Regions from separate parts of the Brevibacillus sp. MS2.2 genome, predicted to be linked through region 2. Evidence: predicted binding sites of a transcription regulator. Region 2 holds the regulator's gene; each other region holds the start of a gene.
What was found. The regulator Rex, encoded in region 2, represses fermentation and respiration genes when NADH is low (regulators of the CRP and FNR family bind a similar motif). The targets are predictions, from matches to a motif close to TTGTGAAATATTTCACAA.

Region 1 (7,780 bases), on a different contig from region 2:
CGACTTTACACCTTATGCGGGATGGGGCCTTAGTTGGCATCATTCAGATAAATCAAGTGTCGGCTATAAAATTCATCCTGTCTCAGGGAACCTGTTAAGCTATCATCAATATGATGACAAAGACAGCGAAGCCCCTGGCTCTGCTACAACGAATAGCAAGCAAATTGCTCTTGAGGGAGTAATGAAGTTTCTCACAAAAGTCATTCCTTCTGAGGAACGAGCGAATTTAATAGAGCCAAATGAAGTCGATTACAAGAGCGACGGTACGTACTATTTTAAATTTCAGAGAGTAGAGAATGGGATTCCTTTTAAGGACAATTATATCGCTGTAACCGCGCGAGGAGACGGAAAGGTTCTGCGATTTAATCGATTATGGTATGAGGGGGAGTTGCCTGACGCAAGCCAAATCATATCGGAAAAGGAAGCGCGCGAGCTGTTGGAACAAAAAACGGAGCCAACCTTGTATTATGAGAGTTTTTCCAGTAGAGATCATGGGGAGAAATACATGTTAGTCTACGGTTACCTACCAACCGATCCGCAAATGGTAGATGCGATCTCAGGCGTGATGATCGATGGCGATGGGGCGGTGGCGAAACCAAAGCAACCGTTCAAGAGTTTGAAGGAAATGCCCGCTGCTTCAGCTCCAAAGGCGGCGAGTCATAAAGATGTAGCAATTACCCGTGAGCAGGCGGAGGCAAGCGCAATCCATCTCCTGCAAACGAAGCTCCGTCATCAGTTGGCAGATATTTATATGCTTGATCCACAGCCGTATGATGGAGGTCCGAGGGGGAAGGAGACGAATTGGCGGGACTATAAAGTGCATTTTGGATGGTTGAAAAATGGTATTCTGATTAGGTACGCAAGATTTGAAATAGCTGTCAACTCGTCCTCAGGCAGCAGTATTATAGGGGATGAGAAGCTTACCTCGCCCGTTATTCTCGACAATAACATGCAGAGAGTAGACCTGGCTTTTGCGAAAAAAACGGAGCAAGCCGTGAAAAAATCGCTCGAACTCTACTACTTGCTACCGGATTTAGACTTTAACGAGGTAGAGGAACCAAAACCGCGGCTTGTTTACCGCCTCAGCGGAGACAAAGGAGTTGTCGACGCACACACAGGAAAATGGATCAGTTCCTTAAAAGGTAAAGAATGAAAAAACGGCCGTCATTGGTTAGTCTTACCACTAACTCTCTGACAGCCGTTTTTTCTATTATGTCTACTGAGTGATTCCGAGCATTTGCTTCATATCTTCTTGGGCGTCACCAATCAACTGGATGTGGAACAAGTCTTGCAGTACTTGCAGAACCCCGGGCTGAATGAACTCAGGCAATTTTGGGCCAATCCGTATATCTTGTATCCCCAGGCTAAACAGACCGAGCAGGATGGCAACCGCTTTTTGTTCAAACCAGGAAAGAACGATACTTACCGGCAGCTCGTTCACTTCACACTCGAAGGCATCGGCTAATGCAGCCGCAATCGTAATGGTAGAAACCGAGTTATTGCACTGTCCCAAATCGATATATCTTGGGATGTCGGTACCTGGCACGGTGCCGAAATCTACATCGTTAAAACGGAATTTTCCGCAGGAGGTAGTAAGAATGACGGTTTCTGGCGGTAAGGACGTAGCCAATTCACGGTAATACTCGCCCCCCTTGCCAGGAGCGTCACAACCAGCGATAACGAAGAAGCGTTTGATCTGTCCTTCCTTGACTGCCTGAATGATTTCAGGGGCGATGCCGAGAACTGTTTTGTGATGATACCCGGTCGTCAATGTCAGTTCCGATTCGATGGAGACTTCAGGGAGAGTCAATGCTTTTTCAATGAGCGGCGCAAAATCGTTATCTACAATTTTCGTCACGTTCTCCAAACCGGTTATATCATAGGAAAAGAAACGATCGGCGTAGCTGCCTCGAATAGGCATCACACAGTTTGTTGTAGCCAATATGGCACCTGGAAATTTCTCGAACAATTGGCGTTGATCGTACCATGCTTTCCCGATGTTTCCTTTCAAATGAGGATATTTCTTCAGTGCGGGGTAGCCATGTGCGGGCAGCATTTCGGAATGCGTATACACATTGATTCCTTTGCCTTCTGTTTGCTTTAACAGCTCTTCGAGAGCAAACAGATTGTGTCCCGTAACAACGATGCATTTTCCTTCGATTTTATTTTGTGAGACTGTGATTGGCTGCGGGACTCCGAAATGATCCGTATGAGCTCGATCCAAAAGCTCCATGACTTTTATGGCGGCTTTGCCTACTTTCATGGCCATTTGCAAATGTTCATCCAAGTTAAAATTCACATTCGTCAATGTAAAATAGAGGGCTTCCTGAGTAATCCCATCCACTTCAGGATCGATATAGCCGAGTTGACGAGCATGTGTGGCATAAGCTGCAATTCCTTTTAAAGCAAAAATTATTGTATCCTGAATACTCGCAAGATCTTCATTCTTTCCGCAAACGCCGATGACCTTACAACCACCTGTCGGAGTCTGTTCACATTGATAACAAAACATGTATAATCCACTCCTTCGATTCAAGATTTCGCTTTGATTATAAGCGGATCGTCTGGAAGGAGCTGTGATTAAAATCACAACGAAACCAAACTTTGCCTCTTATCATAGTGGATGAAGAAGATTTCCCAAGTGAGGGGTGTTGTTTATGGTACGAAAATGGCAGTTGCCGTTACAGACGTTGAGTCTTACGGTCGGTTTCATGGTATGGGTCATTCTGTCATCGCTCATGCCTTTTATCAAAGAAACCGTACCCATGAGTGCAAGCGAAGTGGCGTGGGTGACAGCGATTCCTGTTCTTCTTGGATCGTTGCTGCGAATCCCTGTTGGATATTGGAGTAACCGATTTGGCGCGAGAATTTTATTTAGCATAAGCTTTCTTTTGCTGCTGGCTCCTGTTTTTTATATTAGCCAGGCGACCACTTATACAGATTTGTTAATCGGCGGGCTATTTATAGGGATAGGCGGGGCGGTGTTTTCCGTTGGTGTCACGTCTCTACCTAAATACTATCCGAAAGAAAAGCATGGTTCTGTAAACGGAATCTACGGTATGGGGAATATTGGTACAGCAATCACCACCTTTGCAGCGCCAGTTCTGGCTAAATCATTTGGATGGGCCACTACTGTACAGATGTTCATGCTATTGCTTGTGGGATTTGCTGTGCTTACCTTCTTGATGGGGGATAAAAATGAACCTAAGGTAGTGACTCCCCTTGGTCAGCAGATCAAGAGTGTCTATAAAAACGAAAAGCTATGGTTAATCAGTTTGTTCTACTTTATTACGTTTGGTTGCTTCGTTGCTTTCACCGTGTATCTCCCGAATTTTTTAGTGAGCCATTTCCAATTGGATAAAGTAGATGCAGGGATGAGAACAGCAGGGTTCATTCTTTTGGCAACACTTGCAAGACCATTGGGAGGCTGGCTAGGTGATAAGTGGAATCCCTTCAAGGCATTGATAATTGTGTTTGCCGGGCTCGCCTTGTCTGGTATTGTCTTATCGTTTTCGCCATCGATTTTGATGTATACGGTAGGGTGCTTGATGGTGGCGACATGTGCTGGAATCGGTAACGGAGCCGTGTTCAAATTAGTGCCGATGTATTTCTCGCGGCAAGCAGGGATTGTAAATGGGATCGTATCTGCGATGGGGGGATTAGGAGGCTTTTTCCCGCCGTTGATCTTGACGATGTTGTTTAATTTGACCGGGCATTACGCGATTGGTTTCATGGCGTTATCTCAGTTTGCACTGGTAAGTTTGGTTTTGGTGATGTGGATGTTTTATCAAGAGAAGCTGCAGCTCGCCGCAACCATCATGGAAAAGACGGGAGAGGCGATACTGATTACCGATACACGAGGAGTTATTAAAAGTGCGAACCACGCTTTTACGAAAGTGACCGGTTATGAGATGAATGAGGTGATTGGCAAGTCCCCCAATATTTTAAAATCAGGCAGACAGGGTGCGGACTTCTATCAAAAGATGTGGGACTCGATCAAGAAGAATGGCTATTGGCAAGGAGAGATCTGGAATCGCCGGAAAAATGGAGATCAGTATCTCCAATGGTTAACGATCAGCGCGATTAAAGACGATGCAGGAGACGTCGAGTACTATGCTGGCATGTTCAGTGAGCTCGCGGAGCAAAGACATGGATAAAGAAACTTGAATCACTCATGAAAAAAAGTCTTGGACGGACAAGTCCAGGACTTTTTTTGTGCACGAAAATATGTAGAGTTTGCTCACATTTGGCAAATATCAGGAGGGCAGTCATCACAATAAATCGCTTCTTTTAAATAGGCAAGGTCCTTAATCAAGATATGCCCGTGGGGAAGCAGATCGATAGAATCCTGTTTTTTCAGATCGGAAAGCATCCGGTTGACACTTTCTCTTGTCAGACCAATGAATTGCGCCAAATCACGATTGGTAAGGGAAAGGTCGATGAGGATTCCGTCGGGGTGTGGCTTGCCGTACGTGTTACTCATGCGGATGAGCGTTGAATACAAGGCGCCGATTTTGCCATTGAGTAGCAAATCACGAAATTTGGACTGCATCCGCCTGTTCATCAATCCCATCCAACGCAGGAAGTCTACGCAAAATTGACCGTTTTTGATGAGCATTTTTTCCAACCCTTGTCGCGGGATGATCCATATCTCACCCTCCATCAGCATGGTGCCTGTGGAGGTGTACGTTAATTCCTGTTCGAAGAGCCCGGAGACGCCGACTAGCTCTCCAGCACCAAATACTTGCAGTGTTAGTTCTTTTCCATCATTTGTGTTCTTTGTGAGCTTGATTTGGCCCGACGAAATTAAGAATAGCTGATCGGCTCTTTCACCATCCAAAAAAAGAACGGCTCCGGGAACGAAATTTTTCCGAACAGAAAACGTTTCAAGGCTATTCACAAAATCGGAAGAAATCTGCTCCACAAACGTTGTGCCATTTCCGGTCATGTGGGGTCCCCCCTACAACAAGGATACAAAGGTAACTCATTATATCATCCGAAATCGATGGTTGGGGGTAGGAAAATCGTCCTGATTGTGGCAGTGGTGTGAGGTAAATCACAACCTGGGTTACGAGCCGTTGCTACAATGGTCTCGAGCGAAAGGAAAAAATGAGCAGCAGCAGGGAGGGTGTTGTATGAACTATCTATTTGCTTCCAAAGTGGCGAAGCGTGCTTTTATCATCATTGCTTGCTTGTTCGTCTTAAGTTACGTGGGAACACGTTTTTTCACGCATATTGATTTGGCGCTTTACGGCTATATGGTGGGAACGCTTGTCTTTATCGGAGGTTTCCTTTATCGATTTTCTGCTTGGGCAGATCGCCCGCCAACGAATGTCATTTTGAAAAAGGGGCTACGCCTTCTCTTTCGTAAAAACACGGCAAATACAACGGTGGATCATCTGGCCATCTATCGCTTTATTTGGAATCGGGGATGGTACCGCTGGACACAGCATATTTTGCTGGGATGGGGATGCATCTTGGCCGCGTTTGTCACCTTTCCGTTAGTGTTTGGCTGGATGTATTTCACGATGACGGACAATGGCTACTATCAGGTCGTGTTCATGGGTGTGGATGTTCTGACCGTACAAGCGGATGGCTGGGTTGCTTTTCTCTTTTACAACGCATTGAACATTACTGCTTTTATGGTCATCGGCGGAGCAGTCATGGCTTTGTATCGCAGACACAAGAACATGCAGGCACGGGCTGAACAATCCTTTGTCTACGACTTTTTGCCTTTATACCTGCTACTGTTTATCAGCGTGACAGGCTTGATGTTAACCGCAAGCAACATGTTCTTAGGCGGCTTTGGGCACCCGGTCATTTCAGTCACGCATCAATTTGCCGTGATTGTGACGTTGATTTATCTGCCATTCGGAAAACTGGCTCACATACCGTTCCGTCCCATGAGTGTGTTTGCACGAAATTATCGCGAGCACTATGGGGAACAGGAAATGAAAAAGTGCAAAGTGTGCAGCAATGAGTTTGTTTCTGCGGAACAATCGGCAGATGTAATCAGCGTGCTGGGTAAAAACGAAATGGCTTTTCAAATGGAAGAAGGATTCCACTTGGCTGAACTTTGCTTGCCGTGCCGCAGAAAATACCGGATGTTCCGCTTCACAGGAGTTCCTACGCACGAGATCAATGCCAGGGAGGCAAATCAACATGCCAAAGGATAAATTTTTTAAAGTAATGGAAAACAAGATACATCCGAACGAGAAATTGGTCAGCACGCACTGCTGCTACTGCGGTATGCAATGCGGAATGAACCTGCGTGTAGATACAACGACGAACAAGATTATCGGAGTGGAGCCACGGTACGATTTCCCTGTCAATCTGGGTAAGATGTGCCCAAAAGGGGTGACGGCCTATCAGCAGGTGAACCATCCGGATCGGATACAGCGGCCGTTGATTCGAACAGATGCATCATTAAAAGGCACGGCAGAAGGTTTTCGGGAAGCGTCATGGGAAGAAGCACTTGACTTGATCGTTTCCAGGTTCAAGGAGTTGCAGCACAACTATGGCAAAGATACCTTGTCTGTTTACTCTGGCGTTTCCATGACGAACGAAAAATGCTACCTCACGGGTAAGTTTGCGCGGGTCGCCCTGCAAACCCGCTATATCGACTACAATGGACGCTTCTGCATGTCCTCCGCTGCGGCCGGATTGAATCGAAGCTTGGGGATTGACCGCGGTTCTACCGTTCCGTGGACGGACATTCACCAAACAGACTGCTTGTTTTTGGCCGGTTCAAACGCGGCTGAGTGTCATCCAACCAGCATGTTCCGTATTTGGGAAGTGCAAAATCGGGGTGGCTATCTGATCGTAGCCGATCCAAGGGAAACGCCTTTGGCACGTCGAGCTGATATTCACCTGGATCTGCGACCCGGTACAGATTTGGCGCTGGCAAACGGAATCGTTCATCTCCTGATCAAGAATGGGCATATTGATGAAGACTTTATTCGAAATCATACGAATGGTTTTGAAGAAACAAAAGAAGTGGTTGCTACCTTCACACCAGAGTATGTCAGCGAAATAACAGGGGTTTCGGTGGAGAAGATTGTGCGGGCTGCCGACATTTTCGGGAGAGCACCCGAGGCGATTGTGATGTTTTGCCGTGGTGTGGAACAGCAGTCGAAAGGGACGGACAACGTATCGGCCTATACCAACATGTCGCTCGTCACAGGCAAGATTGGCCGTCCAAAATCGGGTGTGGCAACCCTTACTGGTCAAGGAAACGGTCAGGGAGGGCGGGAACACGGGCAAAAAGCCGACCAATTGCCTGGCTACCGCAAGCTCGACAATCCTGAACATGTGCGTGAAATAGCATGTGCCTGGGGCATTTCCCCGGAAGAGATGCCGCAGAAAGGTGTCTCTGCCTATGAGATGTTCCAGTTGATGAAGGATAAAACGATTCGCAGCTTATACTTACTCTGCTCCAATCCGGTTGTAAGTGCGCCAAATCTAAACCATGTTCGGGAGTCCCTGAAAAGTCTGGATTTTATGGTTTGCTGCGACTTTTACTTGTCCGAATCGGCTGAATACGCCGATGTCGTTCTTCCCGTTACGACTTGGGCAGAGGACGATGGAACGACTACCAATCTAGAAGGACGCATCATTCGTCACCGTCAGGCACAGGAATGGTTTGCCGAATCCAAGCCTGACTGGTGGATTCAGATAGAAATCGCCAAAAGAATGGGGCGCGGACAATTCTTTACTCACTTGAAGTCTCCTCAGGATATTTTTCATGAAATACGTCAGGTCTCCAAAGGCGGAATAGCTG
Region 2 (7,780 bases):
GCGGAATTTGTATAGTTCGCTGCCGCTTTCGCCATCAGTGTCTTACCCGTACCAGGTGGACCTGTCAAAAGAACACCTTTGATCGGGCGAATCCCATACTGCTCAATTTTGTCCTTGTACACGAGAAAATCAAGCGATTCCTTCAATTCTTTTTTAGCGCGTTCCTGTCCACCGATATCCGCAAACTGCAAGTCCGATTTTGGCAGCTCATGCTTGTTTGCTTTTCTTTTCCCACCGAGGGCCACATTCCCGCCCTGTCCATTTTGCTGACGGATGACCAGAAAGTAAATCGCTCCCAGTACGGCTCCGAACACCAAGAATGGCGTAATATTTACACCAAGAAAAACAAGAAAAATCAACAGTGCAGGTACGACGCCGATCAGTACTTCCTTACGCACGTGCCGTCACCTCTTTTTCAATGGAACGGGGTATGATGGTGTAAAAATCCTCCGTTCCTTTTTTCAAGTAAACATAAATGTTCTCGTCATCCATCAATGCGGATGCTTCGTCCAGCTGATTCCCCTTTTTCCATTGTTCCACGAGGGCTGGAATGCGGCTATATTCATGCAGCTCCACGGCTTCTGTAAACACAAATTGACCGCTCTGCCATATATCGTTCATCGCTGTCGATTGGTTGTCTATGTCAATGACCACTTCTTTTTCCCCAGCGACCTTTTGTGTTTCCGTTAGCAGATTACGATATTCTGCTGGAAATGCGTCTGGCTTTGTAACAGTTACATCTATTTGAATTTTATCTTTGCTGATCTCCAAATTGCCCAATGTTGCGGACTGCATTTGTCCAATTTCTGCACGGATTGGCTCCTCAATCTCCATCTTTTGATACAAGAACCATCCTCCGAACAGGAGTGCCAAGGTTGCCACCAAAGATAATCCAATTACGCTCTTTTTCAACTGCACGGCTACTCCCCCCATATATATCGTTCTCGTTCTCTCTCTTTGCAACGTCCCCAGTATATCATATGAGTATATCAATTTCTTATACAGATGTTGGATGGAATGCCAAACAGGCCTTCTCCCATAAGGAAAAGGCCTGTCGTCAAGCAAGCGTATTAGGTTGGCGCGAGCACGTATGAGGTTAGCAAAGCACCAGTGAATAGATCATAGTGAATATAGTGAAAACGACCGTCTTTGTCTTTGACAGTGACTTCCCAAAATTTCTTATCGTTTTCGAGACCAGGAACTAAATGAGTGATCTCCGATTGAGGGAATGACTTGTAAACCGCCTCTTCTACATTCTTTTTTGGAACAGCTAGATCCATTCGATCGAAGCTTACCTTCTGATCTGTCATCCATGCTACAACCTGTGTACCCGCCTTATTTTTCCCGATGACGACAGCGTAGCTCTCTTTGCCTCGATATTCATCAATGGATTCAATCTCCGTGATTGTCGTGCGATCAAAGACCCACTGACGAACGGTTTCCTCAAATTGATTGCGCTCTCCTGCTAAAGAAGCCGTCAGGTGATAGGCGAACCCAGCTCCCGTAAGTAAAATGACGGCTACGATTGATAGGATAATTCGTACTAACACAGCAAAGTAACTCCTTTACGTGGCTGACATTACAATCGGAACCGAAGCTGATCTCTCTTCACTCCAACTGCCGTTTGTATTTGCAAATCCAGCTCCAGTTGGCGAAGCTGCCCCGTAGTTGACTCGTACCATAGTTGGTAATTGACTTTCATTCCGTTCGTTACGTTTGAAGTCAAATCTTGAATAGGGAAGGATGGACCTAACCACATCGATAATAACGAAGAGACTTCCTCAGGTGGAACCGCTATCCGATATCCACTCCATCCTTGCCCTGTAGTATCTTCAAGGCGTTCAGGACTAACCGATTGTAAAACTCCCTTGAGCAATACTCCGTGCTCATACGGGGTGAACATCGCATACGGCAGTGCGGCATGATCCTGTATCTGGCCATTAATTCGCACCGATACGGGCTGCCCATCTTTTCTGGCTATTTCAAGCTGGTGACCACCAATTTCTCCTGTGAGCTGAAATTGCTCATTTTGAAATCGCCCATGCAAGGTCTGATCCTGCATGTATACCAGAAATGAGCGCTCCTCGTCCTTCGTGATCTGCTCCAAAAGCTCTGCTACCGTCCTCGCTGTCTGCTCCGTTCCTGCTGTTTGTCTGACCGCGGACGCAGTATCTGTGCTGTCTGTATTGGCTGATCGACTTACTGTCCCCAATACAATCCCAAGCAGAAATAGACCGAGTAGGATAGGAATGAGCCACCACAGCATTTTGGGCCGGATGTACATGTCGTCCCCCCTGTCCCATTTTTGTCTTTAGCCTATGCTATACGGGAAGGTTTTAGAACGACACGGAAAAGTTGCTAATCATAGCTTAAGGTCGGGCGGTCATACTACTTATACACCCCGAGGAGGTGAGCGCGTGACATCTTCGCAACAAACCACATCTCCTGACATACTTGGGTTTCTGTTACAGGAATACCGCGTCTCCTGGGCAGGATTGTCGTCTCCCTTGCGTCAATGGTCGCACACACCCACTCTTCATTTTCGCCATCATCTCCTGACAAAAGCTGTAGCGAAAATGAACAACGGAACGTCGTAGTATCCAATTCCCCTACCTACACCTGCACTGCCTTACTCCTGTCCCCCACCTGACAGGAGCCTTTTACCGTTTTAATGTTTGGAATACGCGGTTTGCTTCGTAAATCGCGCGCTCCTCATCGATAGTCAAGAGCTTATGATTACGCATCAAAAATTTACCCGCTACAATCGTATCTTTCACATCGCGTCCATTTGCCGCGTACACCACATGTGAAATCGGTTGGTGAGCCGGGTGGAAATGGGCTTGGTGGCTATCCAGTACGATCAAGTCAGCTTGCTTGCCTACTTCAATGCTTCCGAGCGTTTCCTCTTGGAATACCCCTTCTGCGCCATAACGAGTTGCCATGCGAAGTGCTTCCTCTGCTGGTACGGCTACTGGATCGTTGTTCACACCTTTGTGCAGGATCGCAGCGAGTTTCAATTCCTCAAACAAATTCAAATTGTTGTTGCTTGCCGAGCTGTCGGTACCCAGTGACACGCTTACACCTTTTGCCAACATTTTTGGAACAGGCGCAACACCGCTTGCAAGCTTCAGGTTGCTCACTACATTATGAGAAACTCTCACATTGTATTTTGCCAAAATGTCGATTTCTTCATCCGTTAGGTGAACAGCGTGCGCGACGAGTGTTGGGCGATTGAACATACCCAGCTTTTCCAAATGAGCAACTGGACGCAGACCGTAGTCCTTCTCGTTTTGACCGACTTCCCAAGCCGTTTCAGACATATGGATATGAAGTGGCAAGGAAAGCTCATCAGCTTTTTCGATAATTTGGGTAATAAATTCTGGCGAGCAGGTGTACGGTGCATGCGGTGCCATCATGACGGTAATGCGCCCGTCTGCCTGATTATGCCATTCTTTTGCAAAAAGAGTCGCGTCTTTCAGCTTTGTTTGACGTTCTTCTTCAGAGCACAGACCGATCATACCGCGGCAAAGGCGGGCACGCATGCCTGCTCCATCGACTTCCTTTGCCACAACATCCATATGATCATACATATCTACAAACGTGGTGGTTCCAGTACGAATCATCTCGATAAGAGACAATTGGGTACCCCATTTTACTGTGTCTCCCGTGAATTGTGCCTCCAATGGCCACATTTTATCTTCCAGCCATTGTTGCAGCGGCAAATCATCTGCATACCCTCGTAGGAGGGACATACCAGCATGTCCATGCGTGTTGATTAAGCCAGGCAGTATGTAATCACCTTTTTGATCGATGACTTCATCGTATCCTGCTTCCGATAGGTCCTCAGGAGTTGGGCCCACATACGTAATTTTGTTGCCTTCGAACGCTACGGCACCATCGTAAATGACTTCATTCGTATCGTTAACGGTAATGACTGTTGCGTGAATGAGGATCGTCTTTTTCATAGTATACACTCCATTCTTACGTCAAATAGTAGGCCAAGCTTTGCAGGTTGGACGTCACATCCGCATAGTGAATGCGAACATCTTTCCCTGCGCGAATCGTCGTAGGGGCAAAATTCAAGATCCCCCTGATACCCGCTTGAGTCAACTGATCACATACGGATTGCGCTGCAGGTGCCGGTACCGTAATAATCGCGAGCTTGATTTGCTTGTTTACGATTGTTTCCTTCAGCTCTGATAAAGGCTGAATCGGTATCCCAGCGACTTTTTTGCCCTGCTTCTCTGGATTACTGTCAAAGATGGCCGCAATCCGCATGTTATCTTTCAAATAAGCGTTGTAGTTACTAATGGCATGGCCCAAATGCCCAGCTCCGACCAAAGCGACACGGATTTCATCGGTTAGCTTCAGAATTTCACGGATTTTTTCCACCAGATAATCGACATCGTAGCCGATTCCCTTTTTTCCAAAATCACCAAAAGCTGCAAGATCTTTTCTGATTTGGGCAGGATTCACATCAAGATTCTTGCCCATCTGTTGGGAGGAAACGGTGGTCACCTCAACTTGCTGCAAATAACTGAGGTAACGCAGATAAATCGGCAAACGACGGACGACCGCTTCTGAAATCTTTTCGTGTTTTGCCACGTTCGGTCTTCCCCCCTAATTCTTTTGCTTCAAAATCCGATATTCTTTTCCATTCGATAAAATGGTAATGGAACCGTCGTGGCTGGTAACGTATGTCTCGGCCCAAGACTCACCCAGGCGCTCCATGACTTCCGTCTGACCGTCTTTCATTTGATCCCGCGATCGGCCTGTCTGAATAATGGCGACCTGAGGATCGACCTGCGTCAGAAACGGTTGCGAAGAGCCTTGATTGCTCCCTTGACCGGCTACCTTTAGCACTTCCGCCTTCAGTCTGTCATTTTGCCGTTCCAACAGTCGCTCCTCTGCTTTTTCATTCACTGCGCTCATAAATAAAAATCGCAATTGACCGTGCGTCAATCGAAAAACGAGAGAATTGTTCTGAGGCGATAAAAATAACGGTTCATCCGGGAGCAAAACTTCCATGGAGATTTCCTTGTCAAGAGTGAGTACTTGTCCTTGCTCTGCTTCCATCTGCTTTTGGTTGGAGCGAAGCAGCACGACATGGCGAATCGATGGTGCAATCAGCTTGGGCAAAATGACGGCATCTACAAGCACTTGCTCGCTCAATGAAACGTAGCCTCCCATATGCTCAGGCAGATCGTTCGTCAACACTACATAATCGAGCCGTGTGATCTTGAGTTCTGCCAAGCGCGCCGAAAGAACGGGCCAATCTTCTGCCGTACCCGTATCAATCAGCATCGTTTTGCCACCTGGCATTCTCAAAAGCGTACTCTCACCATGCGGAAGTGCCAAGTAAGTGATAATGAGACCCGAAAATTCCTGTTCTGTCTCTGTTTCAAACGGGTCATCTATCTTCACTGCTGCTTCTTGCAAATACAAATGGCTATCAATCGAGCATGCGCAAAGGAAAATCGCACTAAGAACTACAATCCACCAAGGCCACGCTTTTTTCCATAACATTTATTTTATCACCTTAATCCCTATGAGACTATTGCTTCATTTTATGAATCTGACAGGGATTGCATACTAAGGAATGGCTCTATGCGCTCTCGCAACGTTGGCCATGGACCGCTTTCGATCTGAAATGGCGGCAAAGATTGAAGGAAAGAGCGTCCATATCTCGACTCAACCACACGTGTGTCTAGAACGATCACGACCCCGCGATCCAAGTGGTGGCGAATTAATCGACCTACCCCTTGTTTAAATTGCAGAACAGCTTGTGGAAGAGACAAGGACATAAAAGCGTTTTTTCCTTCTGCCTTTAAAAGCTCTGCCCTTCCTTGATAGACTGGATGATTCGGTGGAGCAAATGGGAGGCGAACAATGACTAAACTGCTCAGCCATTCCCCCTGGATATCGACACCTTCCCAGAAGCTGCTCGTCCCAAGTAGGACACTTCTCTCCATGCTTCGGAACAGACGCACCAGCTTGCTCCGATTGTTGCTATCAATCCCGTGACCAAATAACGTATACGGTTCTGGGGCCTCCGCAAGGCGTTCCTTCATTGCTTGGTAAACAAGTCGAAGCATCGAGTGGGAGGTGAACAGGATCAGCGTCCTTCCTTTCGAAGCCAGTACGACATCCACGCACCCTTGAATGACCGCCTCCAAATACGTATGGTCACTCTCTTTGCCTGGTGCAGGGAAATCAGATGGAATCAACAGTAATCCCTGCTCTTCATAGTGAAACGGCGATGGCAGTGACAAGGTACGCACTCGTTCCTCGGGCAATTGGTCGAGACCAAACTGGCTTTTGATGTAGGAGAAGCTGTTTTTGACCGTCAGAGTGGCTGATGTCAAGATCAGACTCCGCTTTTGCGCGAAAAGCGGTTCTGCCAGAGAGTCGGCAACCTTCAAGAGTGCTGCTGACAAATGAACCTGCTTGCGAGCTGTACGGGACTCTACTTCCATCCAATATACATACTCGGCATCCTGCTCAAGCAAAAAGAAGTGAAGCAGCTCCACGGCGTTTTGCCAGTCTTTGATGAGGCCGAATAAATCTGTCAGTAGACTGCGTACGGCAAAAGGAGGCTTTTCCTCTTGCGGAGTCGTTCGCAATAGCTGCTCGATGTCCGCTGCGTATGCGGTCATCCCATCAATAAGCTTTTTGGTTACTTTGCGTATTTTTTCGTGTTTGCCTACAAAGGATTCGATCCGATAACGTACCGTCTCACGTCCAGCGTCCGCCGTCTCCTCCGCACGATCTGATGCCCATGCATACAAGAGCTGTGTCCATTGCTGCGCTTTCTCACGTAAGGCAGCGGACTGTTTTCTGAGCTCCAGAAGCTTAGTGGCTACATCTTCTTGTACCGCAGGCATCCAGCTTTGCAGCTCTTCTGCGAAGCGGGCAATTGACCCACTCTCTTCAACCGATGCGCGATCTAACAAGAAAAGAAGTTGCGTGGTTGAAAACTGCTTGCCTAAATGCTGTGTCGCGGCATCCTCCAAATGATGAGCCTCATCGACGATGGCCACTTCATACGGAGGGAGGATTCTATTCTCCGCTTGCAAGTCGCTAATGAATAGGGCGTGATTGACAATGAGTACATCGACATCGCGAGCCCGTTCCTTCGCCTGAAAATAGTAGCAGCGACTAAACCAGGGACAAGCCCGATTCAAACAAGAGCTCGTATCACTTTTTACCTGTTGCCACAGCAGTTGGCCACTCGGAGGCATACTCAGCTCTTCCACATCACCGGTAACGGTTTGCGTGAGCCAAGTCAGCATCTGTCCTTTGACCAAGCGCATTTCTTGGCTGCTTCCTTCTACTGGCTCGTCCACGGCTTGTTCAAATTTACGCAAGCATAAGTAATTTCCTCTGCCTTTTAGCGTCGAAGCTGTAAAGGAAAACGGCAGAGACTCCTGCAAGGTAGCGATTTCCTTGTAGAATAGCTGTTCCTGCAATTGAATGGTGTTGGTACTGACTACCAGCTGCTGCTGATTGTGATGAGCCCAAATGATCCCCGGCAAGAGATAGGCTAATGATTTTCCCGTACCTGTCCCAGCCTCTACCAATAAATGGGCACCATCCTCCATTGCCTCATAGACGGCATGCATCATCGCTTCCTGAGCATCCCGACGTTGATACCCCGACATTTTCGCCTGCATGTGCCCGTTTTCGCCCAAAACATCCTCGAGCTGGTCAGCAAACGCTTTGGTCACTGTCACATCAACATGGGAACGTTTTAGCGAGGCTGTTAATTTTTCTTCTCGCT
Region 3 (7,780 bases), on a different contig from region 2:
GCCAGGACGATTTCGCTCAAAGATTGAGGGAACAAAATAAAAGCTACTCGATGTCTTATTCCGAGTCGTACAAGGCGGTAGCGGCAGCGGCAGCAACCAGTCCACACTTGCAGTACATTTTCGATATTCATCGGGACAGTGATGAGCCACGCAGCAAGGTAGCGATCACGATCAATGGCAAAACCTATTCCCGGATGCTGTTTGTAATCGGAACAGCGAATCCGAACCATCTGGCGAACAAAAAGCTGGCGGAAGAGCTGCACGCCCGTCTGGAAGCCTCTTATCCAGGTTTGTCGCGGGGGATTATCCTGAAAGGCTCAAACCAAGGGAACGGCGTGTACAATCAGTCCATTTCCGAGGGAGCCCTGCTTTTGGAATTCGGTGGTACGAACAACACCTTGGAAGAAGGCTATAATACTGCAGAAGCCTTTGCCGAAGTCTTTGGGAATTACCTGATCGAATCTCAAATTGCATTCCAATAAACGGTCAATAAAAGTAGCACGATTCTTTTCGCCACATGCGAGAGAATCGTGTTTTTTTCCAGGAGGATCATTTATGGCTACGCATCAAGAACACATACAATCAACTGACGATAAAAGTCGTCGTCATCTTCAGGGGGACTGTGAAAGCTGCTTTGGCTTGTGCTGTGTGGCATTGCCTTTTGCTGCTTCCTCTGACTTTGCCATCAATAAAGACGCAGGCAAGCCCTGTAGTAACTTACAGGCAGACTTTCGATGTGGTGTACACACAAAGCTGAGGGACATCGGCTTTCGCGGATGTACGGTCTACGATTGCTTTGGAGCTGGTCAAAAGGTGTCTCAAGTCACTTATGGCGGCCAAGATTGGCGTAAAGAATCCGGATCAGCGAAGCAAATGTACGAAGTATTTCCGATCATGTGGCAGCTTCACGAGCTTCTTTGGTATTTAACGGAGGCGTTGACCAAGCAAGCTGCCCAGTCCCTCCATCCTGCATTGAAGGAAGCGTTGGCGGAGACACAACGCCTGACGGATCACAGTCCTGAGGACATCCTGAAGCTGGACATCGCTTTTCATCGAGCAAAAGTTAACGAACTATTGTTGCAGACAAGTGAATGGGTACGTAAGGACGCGCTTGCCAAGTACAAAGGGGGCAAGCAAGGAAAAACCTATGGCCGAGGCGCTGATCTCATCGGTGCCAAGCTCAAAGGTGCTGATTTACGAGGAGCTCAATTGCGCGGCGCTTATTTGATTGCTGCTGATCTGAGAGGAGCAGATTTGCGGGGAGCTGACCTCATTGGTGCAGATTTTCGCGATACAGATGTGAGCGGAGCGAACTTGACGGAGACGTTGTTTCTCACGCAGGTTCAGCTCAACGCGGCGAAGGGCGATGCAAGCACCAAGCTGCCACCTTCGTTCACGCGCCCACCGCACTGGGCTCATTCCCAAGCATAAAGCTTGCAAAAAGCAGACTGTCCGATGTGGATGGTCTGCTTTTATTATTGATTCAACACTACTTTCGCCAGACATGTGATTCCCTCCAAGACAAGACGCATTTTTTACGAGGTTGGATTTGAATGTAACCCAACTATTTCTATCACTTCGACTACCGCTACTTTTCTTGCACCTTCCATAAAATATCCGAGCACACCCAGCTCCATTCTTTTTGTGTGAACCTCTTTTCGCATTTGGGGGAAAAGAATCCACATGCGAGCTGTTCCTTCTGTAGGAACTGGGCTTGTGTTATCTAAAATGATTTCTCCGTGATCATCCTCAAATTCAGGATGGATGGCAAAGATGCCTGTTATGCTCGTGTCATCCCCATCGTAAGAAAAATCACTTCGATATCCTTGAAACGGCGTCACCTTTCTTCCGCCTTCATTTTCAGAGTAAAATCGATACTTCACCCGAAAATCAGCGGGGTGCCTCCTTATTTCTTGATAGGGTATCCACATGTTAATTCCTCCGATCTTTGAAAAACGTTGTTAATACATTTCTACTTTTGCCGTATTAACTATCGTGAGGCTCACAACCAAACAAATTGCGCAATTTGTTTATTCCATCCAGAAGGGAGGGGAAGTAGTTGGAGATTGCCCAAGTGAACACAGGCATCTGCCAAAACGAAGAACATGAAAGGCAAGCGGAAAGCATGTCGACCGAAACTTTTGCCCAAATTTATGGTGCTTATTATAAGCGCGTCTACAAATATATCTGCTATCGGATCAACAATCATTATGCAGCAGAAGAAATATGCAGTCATGTGTTTGAAATGGTGATATCAAAATACAGCAGCTTTTCGCCGGATAAATCAAACTTTGAGGTCTGGTTGTTTGCGATCGCCAGAAACGCAGTGACAGATTACTTCCGCTCACAGAAGAAAAGAATCAGCTTTTCATTGGATTCGATTCTGAATCTGGTCTTACCGAAGTCGTCACCGGAGGACATCGTGATCCGCGACGATAATCATCAAGCCTTATTTCGAGCACTGGCGAAGCTGAGTGACAAGGAGCGCAATATCATCGCCATGAAATATGCGGCTGGTCTTAAAAACGCAGAAATTGCAGAACTTCTGGGTGTCAGTGGTTCAAATATTGGCGTCGTGCTCTACAGATGCTTGAAAAAGCTGCAAATGGAATTGCAAAAAGGAGGCTTCCGTTATGAAGAGTAAGCATGATCTAGACGATTTTCGTGAACTCACCGACTTGCTTACTGATCTGGAACTAGATGACGCCACTCCAAAAGCCAACATATATAATCGGCTGAAATTCAAATTGGAATCAGGAAACATACAACTACATGATAGCAAAAAGGACGGGATCAATATGAAAACGAATAAATGGAAAGCTGCTACCGTTAGTGCTGTTGCTGTTGTTTGCCTTTTAGGGGCATTCTCGACTACATCGTTTGCCCAAGGAATGCTCCAGACGATCTTGGCACGCTTTCAGGTCGGGAACATGGAAATTACCCAATATGATAAAGAGCTGCCTGCTACACAGTCCAATACCCAAGGAATCGAGATACCTGTAGAACACAAGGCCCCCCCACAGATGACATTGGAAGAAGCACGCGCAGCCAGCGAAATGGACTTTCCGGCACCGACATGGTTGTCAGAGCATTATTCCTATAAAAACACGGTCGTTCATGGCAAGGGTATGGTAGAAATTCAGTATAAAAAAGAGAACGAGTTTATTTCCTTGTTGATTTCAAACGGTGGCGAAAACGGCATCAACACGACAGAGGGTGTCAAGATCGAAACCATTGGCGGGAAAAAGGTATATTTCGCCAACGGGATCGTGATTTGGGAGCATGAAGGATTCACGTACGAGCTGTACCAGATGGCAGAGAAGAGCTTTGATGCTGCTACTATCGGCAACATCATTGATTCCTTGTCAACGAAATCCGTCAAAAAATAAGCGGTTGTTAACTGTTCCACTCAAGATGGGCCTAGTAACAGGGCCCATTTTTCTATGTGCCGTCACAGAGTGTTAAAAATCATGTAACGAATCGGACACCCTCTAGGGTCAAAAGTCCTGCTACAATTATACATGACCGGAAATATACAGGGTAAAACAAAACAAAAAACTCTCTCACGAAGATGAATGCGAAAAAGGGGGTTACAAGAGAGAGAATCATTTGTGAATTTTTTCACATAAATTTGTGATTTTTTTCACAAAGTCGTAATAAATGCTGGTTTCCCCACTGGTATAATTCCGGTACATAAAGGCCAAAACGCGAATAGAAAGGGATCTTGTACATGGATATAGTGGATTTGGGACGACTTCAATTTGCGATAACGACTATCTTCCATTTTGTTTTTGTGCCGATTTCCATCGGGCTTTCATTATTAGTAGCCATTATGGAAACGATGTATGTGGTAAAAAAGAATGACTTGTACAAAAAAATGGCCAAGTTTTGGGGAACCTTTTTGCTCATAAATTTTGCTGTCGGGATTGTGACAGGGATCATGCAGGAGTTCCAATTTGGGATGAACTGGTCTGATTTCTCACGATTCGTCGGCGACGTATTTGGAACACCGCTAGCGATTGAGGCCCTCTTAGCATTTTTCCTCGAATCGACTTTTATTGGGCTTTGGGTGTTTGGTTGGGATCGTTTGTCCAAAGGTGTGCATCTCGCATGTATTTGGCTCGTATCCATCGGAACGATTCTTTCGGCTCTTTGGATTTTGGCAGCCAACTCGTTCATGCAGCAGCCAGTCGGCTTCGCTATCAATAACGGACGTGCAGAGATGGTCGATTTCTTCGCTCTCCTTACCAATGGACAATTACTATATGAATTCCCGCATACCGTATTTGCGGCATTTGCGACAGGTGCCTTCCTGGTAGCAGGTATCAGTGCTTGGAAGCTGTTGAAAAAACAAGACGTTACATTCTTTGTGCAATCTTTCAAAATTGCGATCGTGGTAGCATTGATTTCCTCTCTTGCTATTGCTCAATTCGGTCATGGTCAGGCACAGTATTTGGTTGCTACCCAACCGATGAAAATGGCAGCGAGTGAAGGGCTCTGGGAAACAAGCTCAGATCCAGCACCTTGGACAGTTTTTGCAACGATTGATCCAGAAAAACAAGAAAACGGTTTTGAAATAAAGATTCCTTATCTGCTTAGCGTCCTGACGTACAATTCACTTTCAGGTTCTGTACCGGGCATGTTGGAATTGCAAGCAGAGTATGAGAAAACCTACGGTCCAGGAAACTACATTCCACCCGTTCGGACGACCTTCTGGAGCTTCCGCATCATGGTAGCGGGCGGTAGTGCAATGATTTTGCTGGCTTTGTACGGGGCATATCTCGCTTTACGCAAAAAGCTGGAACAGCCAAACAAGCGGTTCATGCAGTTGATGGTTGCGGGTATCTCGTTGCCATTCATCGCAAACTCGGCAGGGTGGATTATGACGGAGGTAGGGCGTCAGCCGTGGACGGTATTCGGGCTACTGCGTGTTGAAGATTCAGTTTCGCCAAGCATTAGCACAGGAGAGGTATGGTTTTCTCTCATCGCCTTCACGACGATTTATCTCATCCTGCTGTGTCTCTTGGCTTATCTGTTTGCTCGTGTGGCCAAAAAAGGACCGGATATGGATAGTCATGGGGATGTAGAGGATTTACAGCTTCAGGACCCATTTGATCGTGTAAGGAGTGAACGTTATGGAGCTTAATGAACTGTGGTTCTTGCTCATTGCCGTTCTGTTTACCGGATTTTTCTTTCTCGAAGGCTTCGACTTTGGTGTCGGAATGGCGACACGTCTGCTATCACGAAATGATTTGCAAACCCGGGTTTTGATCAATACGATTGGCCCGTTCTGGGATGCCAATGAAGTCTGGCTGATTACAGCCGCTGGTGCGATGTTTGCAGCGTTTCCGGAGTGGTACTCCACGATGTTTAGCGGGTATTATCTCGTGCTTACGCTGATTCTACTTGCGTTGATTGGACGCGGCGTAGCATTTGAATTTAGAGGCAAAGGGAAAGGCGAGGCTTGGAAAAAGACGTGGGACGCAGCGATTCTGATTGGAAGCTTTGTACCGCCAATGTTGTTCGGAATGGTCTTTGCCAGCCTCGTGAAGGGTGTGCCGATTGATCAGAATATGGAAATGACTGCTGGCTTCTCTGACATTGTGAATGGTTACTCGCTGTGGGCAGGTGTGACAGTTACAGGACTATGCTTGTTGCACGGCCTGAACTTCATCTCGCTACGAACCGTGGGCGAGCTGCGTGAAAAATCACGTGTACTGGCAGCAAAGCTGTTGCCGATGCAAGCGGTTCTCATGGCGGTGCTTGTAGGGTGGACATTCATGGTAACCGATCTCTTTGAGCGCCAGGGTATTTTGTTGACAGCAGCCGTACTCTTAGGTGTTGTGGCTTTTGTACTGGCTCGTCACTTCTTGAGACAAGGCCGGGAAGGATGGGCTTTCGGGATGACAGGTGCGATGATCCTTTTGACGTTTGTCTCGATGTTTATCGGCTTGTTCCCACGGGTGATGGTCAGCACGATTGATAGCGCGTTTGATTTGACCCTCTATAATGCAGCTTCGAGTCCTTACACGTTAAAAGCAATGACCATTGTTGCAGCAGTGCTTTTACCGTTTGTGCTTGCCTATCAGGCGTGGAGCTACTTCGTTTTCCACAAACGAGTCACTGAAAAGGATCATTTGGAGTACTAATGGACAAGGAATTGTTCCGCTTACAAGGAATCCGACCGGTTATGCTGCTGCTAGCCGGTCTTTCCCTCCTGCAAAGTGCGGCGATTATCGGTCAGGCACTACTCTTGGCGAAGTCGATCGCAATCTTGTTTGAAGGTCAAGCCGTTCAGATGGCGTATCAGCCGCTTGCACTGTTTTTGGTCATGATAGCCGCTCGTCATACCATCGTTTGGCTGCAAAAGAAAGTCGCTGGCCGTTTTGCTGAAGCTTCCAGTGAGTCTTTGCAAGAGCGAGTTCTATCTCGATTGTTCGCGCGTGGTCCACGTTTTGCCGCCAGTGAAGGAAGCGGAAAACTTGTTACGCTTGTCCTAGAAGGTGTAGAGCGTGTACGCACCTACCTGGAGTTGTCTGTTCCGCGTACGCTGGATATGGTTTTTGTTACGTTTCCGCTTCTGGCATTTGTCTACATGCAAGATGTGATTTCTGGACTGATTCTGACGGTAACGATGCCTGTTCTCATTGGATTTTTTATCGTACTTGGTCTGGCGGCGCGTAAACAGGCAGACAAACAATGGCGTTCGTATCGAATGCTATCCCATCACTTCACCGATTCGCTTCGCGGGCTTGCGACGCTCCGGTTTTTGGGACGTAGCAAAGACCATGGGGAAACCGTCGGGCGAGTGAGCGATCAATATCGATCTGCTACGATGCGTACGTTGCGGGTGGCCTTTTTGTCTTCATTGGCACTCGACTTCTTCAGCATGCTGTCAGTTGCGTTTGTGGCGGTTGGTCTTGGGTTGCGGCTGATTGAAGGAAACTTTGGATTTGAAACGGCATTGGTCATCCTGATTGTTGCACCGGAATACTTTTTGCCAGTACGGATGCTGGGATCGGACTACCACGCCTCATTGGATGGCAAGGAAGCGTTGGGGACTATTCGTACCATTATCGATAGTGCCGCCACGGATGAACATAAGGCGGAGCCACAAGCAACAGATAGCCAGACGTCTCTGACAGGTGTTTTGGATGGAACGATTACCTTGTCCGATATTCGTGTCGTCGGTGAGGATGGAAGACAGGTACTGGGTCAGGTATCTGCGGAATTGGGCAGCAACATGAGAAGAGTGGGCATTGTAGGGGCGAGCGGGGCTGGAAAATCAACCCTCCTTGGAGTGCTAGGCGGCTTTTCTGATCCCGAAGCTGGCGTGGTACAAGTAGATGGGCAACCCATTACGGGGGATGCGAAGCAGGAGTGGCAGCGGCAAATCGCTTACATTCCACAGCATCCGTATTTGTTCAATCAATCGTTGGCGGATAACATTCGCTTCTATGAGCCGGAAGCGACGCAGGAACAGGTGGAGCAAGTGATTCGTGATGTTGGTCTGGGAGAGCTGGTGGACAGCTTGCCAAATGGCTGTGACGAAATCATTGGCGAAGGGGGACGCACGTTAAGCGGCGGACAGGCACAGCGGGTTGCATTGGGACGTGCACTGCTTGGTAACCGACCAGTGATTTTGCTCGACGAACCGACTGCTCACTTAGATATTGAAACGGAATGGGAGCTCAAACAGACCATGTTGTCGGTGTTGGGGGACAGGCGCGTATTTTTGGCCACGCATCGCTTGCATTGGATGCGAGACATGGATTGGATT
Region 4 (7,780 bases), on a different contig from region 2:
TGCACCATAGGCGATAGCCTGCGCCAGCTTACCCAGTGCGATATTGCCGTTTGGGATCAGGACGATGCAACGTAATCCTGAGCGTGCCGCATACGCCGCAGCTGCTGCTGATGTATTCCCCGTCGAAGCGCACATGATCGTGCTGCTTCCCTCTTCTACCGCTTTGGCTACAGCCATGACCATGCCTCTATCTTTGAAAGAGCCGGTCGGATTGAGCCCCTCGTACTTGACGTACAGCTCCACCCCCAATTGTTTGGATAGGTTCGGGGCATGGATCAGGGGCGTGTTTCCTTCATGCAAGCTGACCAGCGGAGTTTTTTCTGTGATCGGGAGAAATTCCCGGTAGCGTGCAAGGATTCCAGACTGTCGATCAGATGCCATTATTTGTCTCCCCCTTCTACACGGTAGCAGCTCTGCACAGTTGATACGATATCCATCTGCTCCATGTAAGCCAGTACCGCATCCATATCACTTTTTGAGGACAGGTGTGTAATCATGATAATCTCCGCTTCACCGTTGTTAAACGGTTGCTGGATGACCTGCTCAAGAGAAATATTTTTGTCTGCCAACAGCTGTGTAATTTGAGCAAGAACACCGCGTTTATCTGCAACGACGATGCGCAGGAAGTATTTCGAGAATTTTTCGCTGTCTTCTTTCAATACTTTTTCTTTGTATGGAGCAACCATTCCGCGTCCATTCACTCCTAGCTTTCTGTTTTTGACGACAGTGACCAGGTCTGACACAACGGCGGTAGCAGTCGGCAATTCACCTGCGCCCGGCCCGTAAAACATGGTCTCCCCTACCGCTTCCCCATGTACGTACACGGCATTAAAGACGCCATTTACGGAAGCGAGTGGATGAGATTTTGGAACCAGAGTCGGCTGCACACTTACCTCAATCGCCTCTTCGTCACGGCGAGCCAGTCCGAGCAGCTTGATTTCATAGCCCAGTTGTTTGCCATAGGCGATATCTTCCTTACTCACGGAACTGATTCCTTTTACGTCCACATCTTCGAGCTTCATCGGTACACGGAAGCCCAGTGTTGCCAGAATTGCCATTTTGCGGGCGGCATCAAAGCCTTCTACATCGGAGGTAGGGTCCTGCTCCGCATAGCCCAGTGCTTGCGCTTCTTTCAATACCTCGCTATATTCTGCGCCCTCTTGACTCATTTTGGTCATGATGTAATTGGTCGTCCCGTTGACGATCCCCATCATTTTCGCGATACGGTCTGAGGAGAACCCTTCTACTAACGCGCGCAAGATCGGTATGCCACCTGCCACGCTTGCCTCGTAGAAGACGTCACAGCCCTTTTCTTGCGCCTTCTCTAAAATTTCGGCCCCGTGCAACGCCATCAGATCCTTGTTGGCAGTTACTACGTGCTTGCCTCGTTCGAGTGCACCCAAAATGTATTCCTTTGCAGGGTGAATTCCACCAATTACTTCTACGATGACTTCAATTTCCGGATCATCCAAAAGACTAGCAGGGTCAGTGGTCAGCGCACCCACCATGGATGAAATATTCCGAGATTTTTCCGCATCCTGAACAAGAATACGAGAAATCTCAATACTGAGGCCGGTTTGCTTTTGCAAATCCTCTTGATGTGCTTGAATAATGCGTACGACACCAGTCCCGACTGTCCCAAATCCCATTAATCCCAATTTAATGCTCTGCTTCTCCATGTCTCTCCCCTGCCTTTTCTTTGATTGTGTTTTGCTTAGCCTCTACCGACGATCATCGCTTTGCGAACGCCCGGGATCAGCTGCAAGTTATCCAAAAACTCCGTGCTAGATACGCGAAGATTAGCCATATCGACTGACATAGATATGGTAGCAATCCCTTGAAGTGGAATCGTCTGATTGATGGTCAACACGTTTCCACCTTGATCGGCCACATATGTGAGCACTTTGGACAAGTAACCTGACATGTGATCCAAAGAGAACGTAAACGTCATAATTTTTTCGCTCATCATCGCATTGAACGGAAAAACGCCATCTTTGTACTTATAAAAAGCACTGCGGCTCAATCCCACCCGTTCAACCGCTTCATTTACGGTATCCACTTCGCCGGATTCCAGCATCTTCTTGGCTTCAATCGTTTTGGCAATCGATTCTGGCAGGATGTCAGATCGAATCAAGTAGAATTTTTCTTCCTTTTTCATGCGTTGTGTCCTCCTGAGAAAAACAGTTGTTTCTTCATAGAGGACATTATAACGGATAGCATGTAATGTGACAATCCTTATCCGTCACTTTTTTTCATCGGATCATATTTGGTTTACTTTGATTACATGAGGGGGAGCTTCTTCGCGCACAATAATGCGTATCGTATGGAGGAGGTGAAAGGCAAATGGCCGGACGTGGAAAGTCAGATAAATCGGAGCGCCGTAACAATCACCCAGCGGGTAAGCCAAGCAGTCTCGAACAGTTTGGCAATGACATGCGGGGCAAAAAGATGGCACAATCCCCCAACGTGATTGAAGATCCAAGCGGAAACGGATAAACAAGCACAAAAAAACCCGGGACACCATCATCCCGGGTTTTCCTGATTCGATTAGTATGCCAAAGAGGACAGACCGTTGATATGAGTCAAGTAGCGAACGTTACTCGCTTCTTTCATCAAGGTTGCTGGCAGGCCTTTCAGCTTCAGTTGGCTTGCACCAATTGTTCCGATCGCGTCTTTGCGGCCCAGGCTACCCAATGTACCGGAGAATACCGGTTTGAAGGTATCCATTTTGGTGCCGTTGAAGTGCGCGAAGAGATTGTGTCCCACTACTTCGCCCATTTGCCATGCCAGTTGCGCAGTTGGAGGGAATGGACGGCCCTCTGGCCCCATTACGACCGCACTGTCACCTGCGAGGAATACATCAGGGTGAGAAGTGGATTGCAGGAATTCGGTAACAGTTGCACGTCCGCGGTTTACTTCCACGCCGCACTCCGCTACTACGCGATTTCCTTGTACGCCACCTGTCCATACCATTGTCTTGGTTTCAATGGTACCGCCATCTTTCAGGCAAACCGTGGTTTCTTTCATTTCCGTTACAGGTACGCCTGTCAGGAACTGAACGCCGCGTTTTTCCAAGCTCGTTTTCGCACGCTCAACCAGGTCAGGAGCAAAACCAGCCAAAATGGATGGACCTGCTTCTACGCAGTAGATGGATACGTCTGCAAAGTCTACGCCGTGTTTGTGGCACAGATTTGGCAACATATCAGCGAATTCCCCAACCAGCTCGATACCTGTCAGACCGCCACCACCTACAACGAAGGTAGCATCTGCTTTATTTTTGCTCGTCTTGTATTCAATCACGCGCTCTTCGAGGTGTGCACGCAGACGATTTGCTTCTTCTACAGACTTCAGTGTAAAGCTGTACTCTTGCAGACCCGGGATTCCGAAGAATGCGGTTTCACTACCCAGCGCAATTACCAAAGCATCGTATTTGATGGACTCGCCGCTCGCCAATGTTACGCGTTGGGAATCGAGGCCAATATTTTCTACCGAATCTACTACGAGGTTAATCTCTTTGCCACGCAGCAATCTTTCCAGAGGGAGCGCCACGTTTTGTTCAGACAGGTTTCCTACTGCCAAGCGGTGCAGTTCCGTAATGATTTGGTGAGTAGGAAAACGGTTTACCACCGTGATCGACGCTTCTTCAGCCGTCATGTATTTACGTGCGGTCAATGCGCTGAGCAAACCGCCATAACCGCCGCCTAGAATCAGAATATGCTTCGCCATGCCCAATCCTCCGTCCTTGTCTTACATTCCATAATAAAAAAACTAGCGTTTTTGTTGTTGACGTTCTGCTGATACTTCCAGGAATGCTTGTGCGAAACGCAATGTTTTTTGTACTTGCGGATCCTTGAGCATTTTGAGAATACCGAACAAACCGATAGTAGACTCTTCTACATGAACACGGTCATTGGCTTCAATGGCTGCTTGCGCAATACCTTTCGCTTTATCAGAGATCGGTTTTACGAACTCTTCCATTCCGCCTTTGATGTCGTCGATCAACACATGATCATTGGCTACTGTTTGTACCAAATCATATGTTTTGGTCAAAAGAGTAGTCAGTTCTGCCAATTTAGGCAGGTTCGCCACCAATACGTTCAGTGACTCTTGAATTTCTGGTTTCATCAACTGATCGAGTACATCTTGTTGCTGCGCTGGTGCCAGAGTTGCAGTGCTTGCTACTTCAGCAGCAGCTTGAGCTTGTTGCGTAGTTGTTTGAGACATAAAAAAAACGTCCTCCTTTGCTTTGGAATAGAGGCCTTTCATTCTCGATGCCTGTTCATACGAGTAACGGCCGCTATTCTCCCTGAAAATCCGGTAAAAAATTGTTTGTAACATTTTTCACAAAGTAAAGCAGACAACGGATTCGAATAATCAAAAGTGAATGATTTCACATGTATTTATTCAGGAAAGCGTACACAACAAATCATGAAGTGAACAGGCTCGATTTAGAACTCTATGTACTCTACTATATACCTTCTTCGCAGGAACATCAAAGGAAAAAAACCGCTTCCTTAGGAAGAAGCGGCAGTTGAGAGCTTTTTATAGTATTCTTTGATGAGTTCATGGTGCTTTTCATTGATATCCGTAAAGATTAATTCAATGATTGATTCCTTGTCTTGGAACGTTTTTTCCACGATTTTCGCCATCATGACGATCTCCTGCGCTTGCTTCGGTATCTTGAAAGACAAGTGGAGAAAATCGCCCTTCGACACATAACCGTCCGTTCCCAAAACAAGACGGGTAGGAGAGAATTTTAGCAACACTGCCTCGCCTTTTTCTTCGATCGGTCTGGCTCCCATCACCTTGTAAGGGACAGAAATACCGAGATCTGGGGAGATGGGATCCTGCTTGCGCTTTTGTGTAATTTCTACCCCTACACTAATCGGAATCATCCCTAAAAGCTTGATCGGCCAAAGCGTTTGCTCCGAAACTACTTCCAAATCAATGGTATTCACTGCCGCATCCGTCTCCCAACGAATGCGTACAGTTGATCCGAGAAGCTCTGCTTTTGTTTCAGGCTTCATCTCGTAGGAAACTACGAGATAACTGCCCTTTGCATGTTCAACCAAAACTTGGACAGGTGTCTTCACCTGCTTGGAGATGATTAGCGGTAGCGACGCACCGCGTTGGAGTCGTTTATCCCCCAAAAATGGGTTCAGTGATGGGATATCAATCATGGTTTTTGTCACTCCACAAAGTCAAACTCTAATTTGCCGATCCGAACGGTATCCCCGTCTTTTGCTCCCAGCTTACGCAGAGCATCATCTACACCCATGCTGCGCATTTGTCTTGCAAAACGCTGGGCTGCATCATAGCTGTTCAGATTGGTCATGCGTACGAGCTTCTCGATCTTTTCACCGCTGACGACGAATACTTCGTTATCACGCGTAATCTCGAATGCCTCTGGTTCTTTTTCTGCTCGGAACACCACGCGCTCTTCCACTTCCGCAACTTCCTCGACAGCAGGCTTGTCCGGAATCGTCGCCAAGGTATCCCCGATCGCATACATCAATTCTTGCACGCCTTGACGGGTTGCAGCAGAAATCTCGTACACCTTCACATCTGGAGCCTTTTCCTTGAAAATACGCAGGTTTTCCTCTGCTTCTGGCAGTTCCATTTTGTTTGCGACTACAATTTGTGGACGATCTTCGAGCTTCAGGTTATACATCGTCAGCTCTCGGTTGATCTGCAAATAATCCTCGTATGGATCGCGTCCATCTACCGCTGCCATGTCAATCACATGGACGATCAAGCGTGTCCGCTCTACGTGACGCAGGAATTGGTGACCAAGACCCACACCTTCATGCGCACCTTCAATCAATCCTGGCAAGTCAGCCATAACGAAACTCTGCTCGCCCAAGTCCACAACACCCAGATTCGGTGTCAGCGTGGTAAAGTGGTACGCCGCAATTTTTGGCTTCGCCGCTGTCACACTGGACAGCAACGTGGATTTTCCTACACTCGGATAACCAACCAAGCCCACATCTGCAATCAGCTTGAGCTCCATGACAATGTAACGCTCTTGACCTGGCTCTCCGTTCTCCGAGATGTGTGGGGCTGGATTCGAAGAGTTGGCAAAACGAATATTGCCTCGTCCTCCGCGTCCGCCTTTTGCGATCACAGCACGTTGACCCTGCTCCACCAGATCGGCAATCACTTCTTTGGTATCATCATCAATGACAGTTGTTCCCGGTGGAACGCGCACGACCATATCTTCCGCGCCTGCTCCGTGCTGAGATTTGTTGCGGCCATGCTCTCCGCGAGGGGCTTTGAAATGTCGTTGATAGCGAAAATCTACCAGTGTACGCAGACCTTCATCCACGACAAATACGACATCTCCCCCTTGACCGCCATCTCCACCCGCTGGACCACCCAGCGGTACGTACTTCTCCCGGCGAAAGGAGACGGCTCCATTACCACCGTCCCCGCCTTTTACATATACTTTTACCTGATCGACAAACATGGTGTCACCTCTTTCATTCCGCGAATGGGACCACCAAATTCAGGACCCATTCTTCTTCCGTATGTATCCACTCGGTGACCTCCACCGTACTCTGTTCGCTTTTACGTATCAGCTTTTCCAATTCTTCCATTCCGGATGCACGAAGTACACCGGCCAGGTCAAAACGAAAATGAACGCCACGCTCATCCATCTGCAAGCTTACCTGCATACTGGCTGCTTCGTACCCGCTCTGGTCTACATGATCGTTCACTGTGCATAATATCTCTGACACCAACTGAAACAAGTCTTGCTCGTCCAAAACTACTCGCGTGAGATCCACATGATTGCACACGTCTACTTCTAAAAGCAATTCATTGTTCAGTGCGTTAAATGTCAAGAAGAAGACGGACAACAAGGAGCTATTCAATCGGGCAACCATCGATTCCTGCATCGCCATCTGTGCGATGCGCTTCAAATGGGCCTCTCCTTGTTCAGTACGGTTCAAATGCAAATAGCCGAGCAGAACCTGAACGTGGTTCAACCAGTCATGCCGCTGCCTGTTCAGAACGGTCAGCAGTTGGTCTGTCTGATGCGTAAACAGCCTCCGCTCGTCCCCCATCACATTCACCCAAGTCGATAAGAATATCTTTCCCATCTATTGTACCATAAAAAAGAGCCGGACAAAAAGAAAACCCAGCTATATCGCTGGGTTTTTCTTAACAAATATTTACGCTTCGGAAGCAACTGGCTCGATCACAACTTGTTTGCGATCACGGCCCAGACGCTTGAAACGAACAACACCATCTGCAGTTGCAAACAGAGTGTCGTCTCCGCCTTTCATTACGTTCGCACCTGGGTAAATCTTTGTTCCGCGTTGACGAACGAGAATGTTACCAGCAGTAACGAATTGCCCGTCGCCACGTTTCACGCCCAGACGTTTGGAAATGGAATCGCGACCGTTCTTTGTGGAACCTACCCCTTTTTTCGATGCGAAAAACTGAAGGTCCAAGTTAAACAGCATGTTCATATCAGACACCTCCCTGCCATTTACGATCATTTACTTTTACGTATTTACCGTAATTCGCCTCAACTGACAAAAGAGCAATAACCATGCTCTCTGCCAAAAGCTGTTGTTTCTCGCGTGTAGCCTCATCATCCGAAGAAGACAGACTCCACTTCAAGAACCCACCGCCTTCTTGTGCGACAGCGACATCAGGAGTGATGCCGGTCAAAGGTTGGATGGCGTTTAATATACCAAAGCTGATGCCTGATACAGCAGAACAAACGATGTCTGCCCCATAGGCACCCGCATTGGCATGTCCGGAAATACTAATT

Region 1: the regulator Rex is predicted to act here: its motif matches at 2,575-2,592, upstream of HP568_RS10840 (nitrate/nitrite transporter).
Region 3: the regulator Rex is predicted to act here: its motif matches at 3,610-3,627, upstream of HP568_RS24430 (cytochrome ubiquinol oxidase subunit I).
Region 4: the regulator Rex is predicted to act here: its motif matches at 4,330-4,347, upstream of HP568_RS20055 (helical membrane plugin domain-containing protein).

The regions. Positions count from the first base shown of each region.
Region 1 covers NZ_JABSUZ010000009.1:119,166-126,945, reverse strand. Annotated here, with positions in the region: gene HP568_RS10850 (YcdB/YcdC domain-containing protein) at 1-1,153, shown strand, start outside; gene hcp (hydroxylamine reductase) at 1,217-2,512, opposite strand; gene HP568_RS10840 (nitrate/nitrite transporter) at 2,658-4,157, shown strand; gene HP568_RS10835 (Crp/Fnr family transcriptional regulator) at 4,241-4,948, opposite strand; gene HP568_RS10830 (hypothetical protein) at 5,136-6,176, shown strand; gene HP568_RS10825 (molybdopterin oxidoreductase family protein) at 6,163-7,780, shown strand, end outside.
Region 2 covers NZ_JABSUZ010000005.1:231,173-238,952, forward strand. Annotated here, with positions in the region: gene HP568_RS06740 (AAA family ATPase) at 1-398, opposite strand, end outside; gene HP568_RS06745 (hypothetical protein) at 391-918, opposite strand; gene HP568_RS06750 (cell wall elongation regulator TseB-like domain-containing protein) at 1,071-1,550, opposite strand; gene HP568_RS06755 (hypothetical protein) at 1,580-2,284, opposite strand; gene HP568_RS06760 (hypothetical protein) at 2,418-2,597, shown strand; gene HP568_RS06765 (amidohydrolase) at 2,661-3,965, opposite strand; gene HP568_RS06770 (redox-sensing transcriptional repressor Rex) at 3,982-4,605, opposite strand; gene HP568_RS06775 (ComEC/Rec2 family competence protein) at 4,621-5,526, opposite strand; partial or broken gene HP568_RS06780 (helicase C-terminal domain-containing protein) at 5,568-7,780, opposite strand, start outside.
Region 3 covers NZ_JABSUZ010000036.1:17,329-25,108, reverse strand. Annotated here, with positions in the region: gene spoIIP (stage II sporulation protein P) at 1-482, shown strand, start outside; gene HP568_RS24450 (pentapeptide repeat-containing protein) at 556-1,431, shown strand; gene HP568_RS24445 (hypothetical protein) at 1,536-1,931, opposite strand; gene HP568_RS24440 (sigma-70 family RNA polymerase sigma factor) at 2,060-2,644, shown strand; gene HP568_RS24435 (hypothetical protein) at 2,634-3,389, shown strand; gene HP568_RS24430 (cytochrome ubiquinol oxidase subunit I) at 3,731-5,146, shown strand; gene cydB (cytochrome d ubiquinol oxidase subunit II) at 5,136-6,149, shown strand; gene cydD (thiol reductant ABC exporter subunit CydD) at 6,149-7,780, shown strand, end outside.
Region 4 covers NZ_JABSUZ010000024.1:25,406-33,185, forward strand. Annotated here, with positions in the region: gene thrC (threonine synthase) at 1-381, opposite strand, end outside; gene HP568_RS20035 (homoserine dehydrogenase) at 381-1,679, opposite strand; gene HP568_RS20040 (ACT domain-containing protein) at 1,715-2,158, opposite strand; gene HP568_RS20045 (hypothetical protein) at 2,344-2,496, shown strand; gene HP568_RS20050 (NAD(P)/FAD-dependent oxidoreductase) at 2,548-3,726, opposite strand; gene HP568_RS20055 (helical membrane plugin domain-containing protein) at 3,769-4,224, opposite strand; gene HP568_RS20060 (PilZ domain-containing protein) at 4,515-5,180, opposite strand; gene obgE (GTPase ObgE) at 5,189-6,466, opposite strand; gene HP568_RS20070 (Spo0B C-terminal domain-containing protein) at 6,480-7,064, opposite strand; gene rpmA (50S ribosomal protein L27) at 7,173-7,466, opposite strand; gene HP568_RS20080 (ribosomal-processing cysteine protease Prp) at 7,474-7,780, opposite strand, start outside.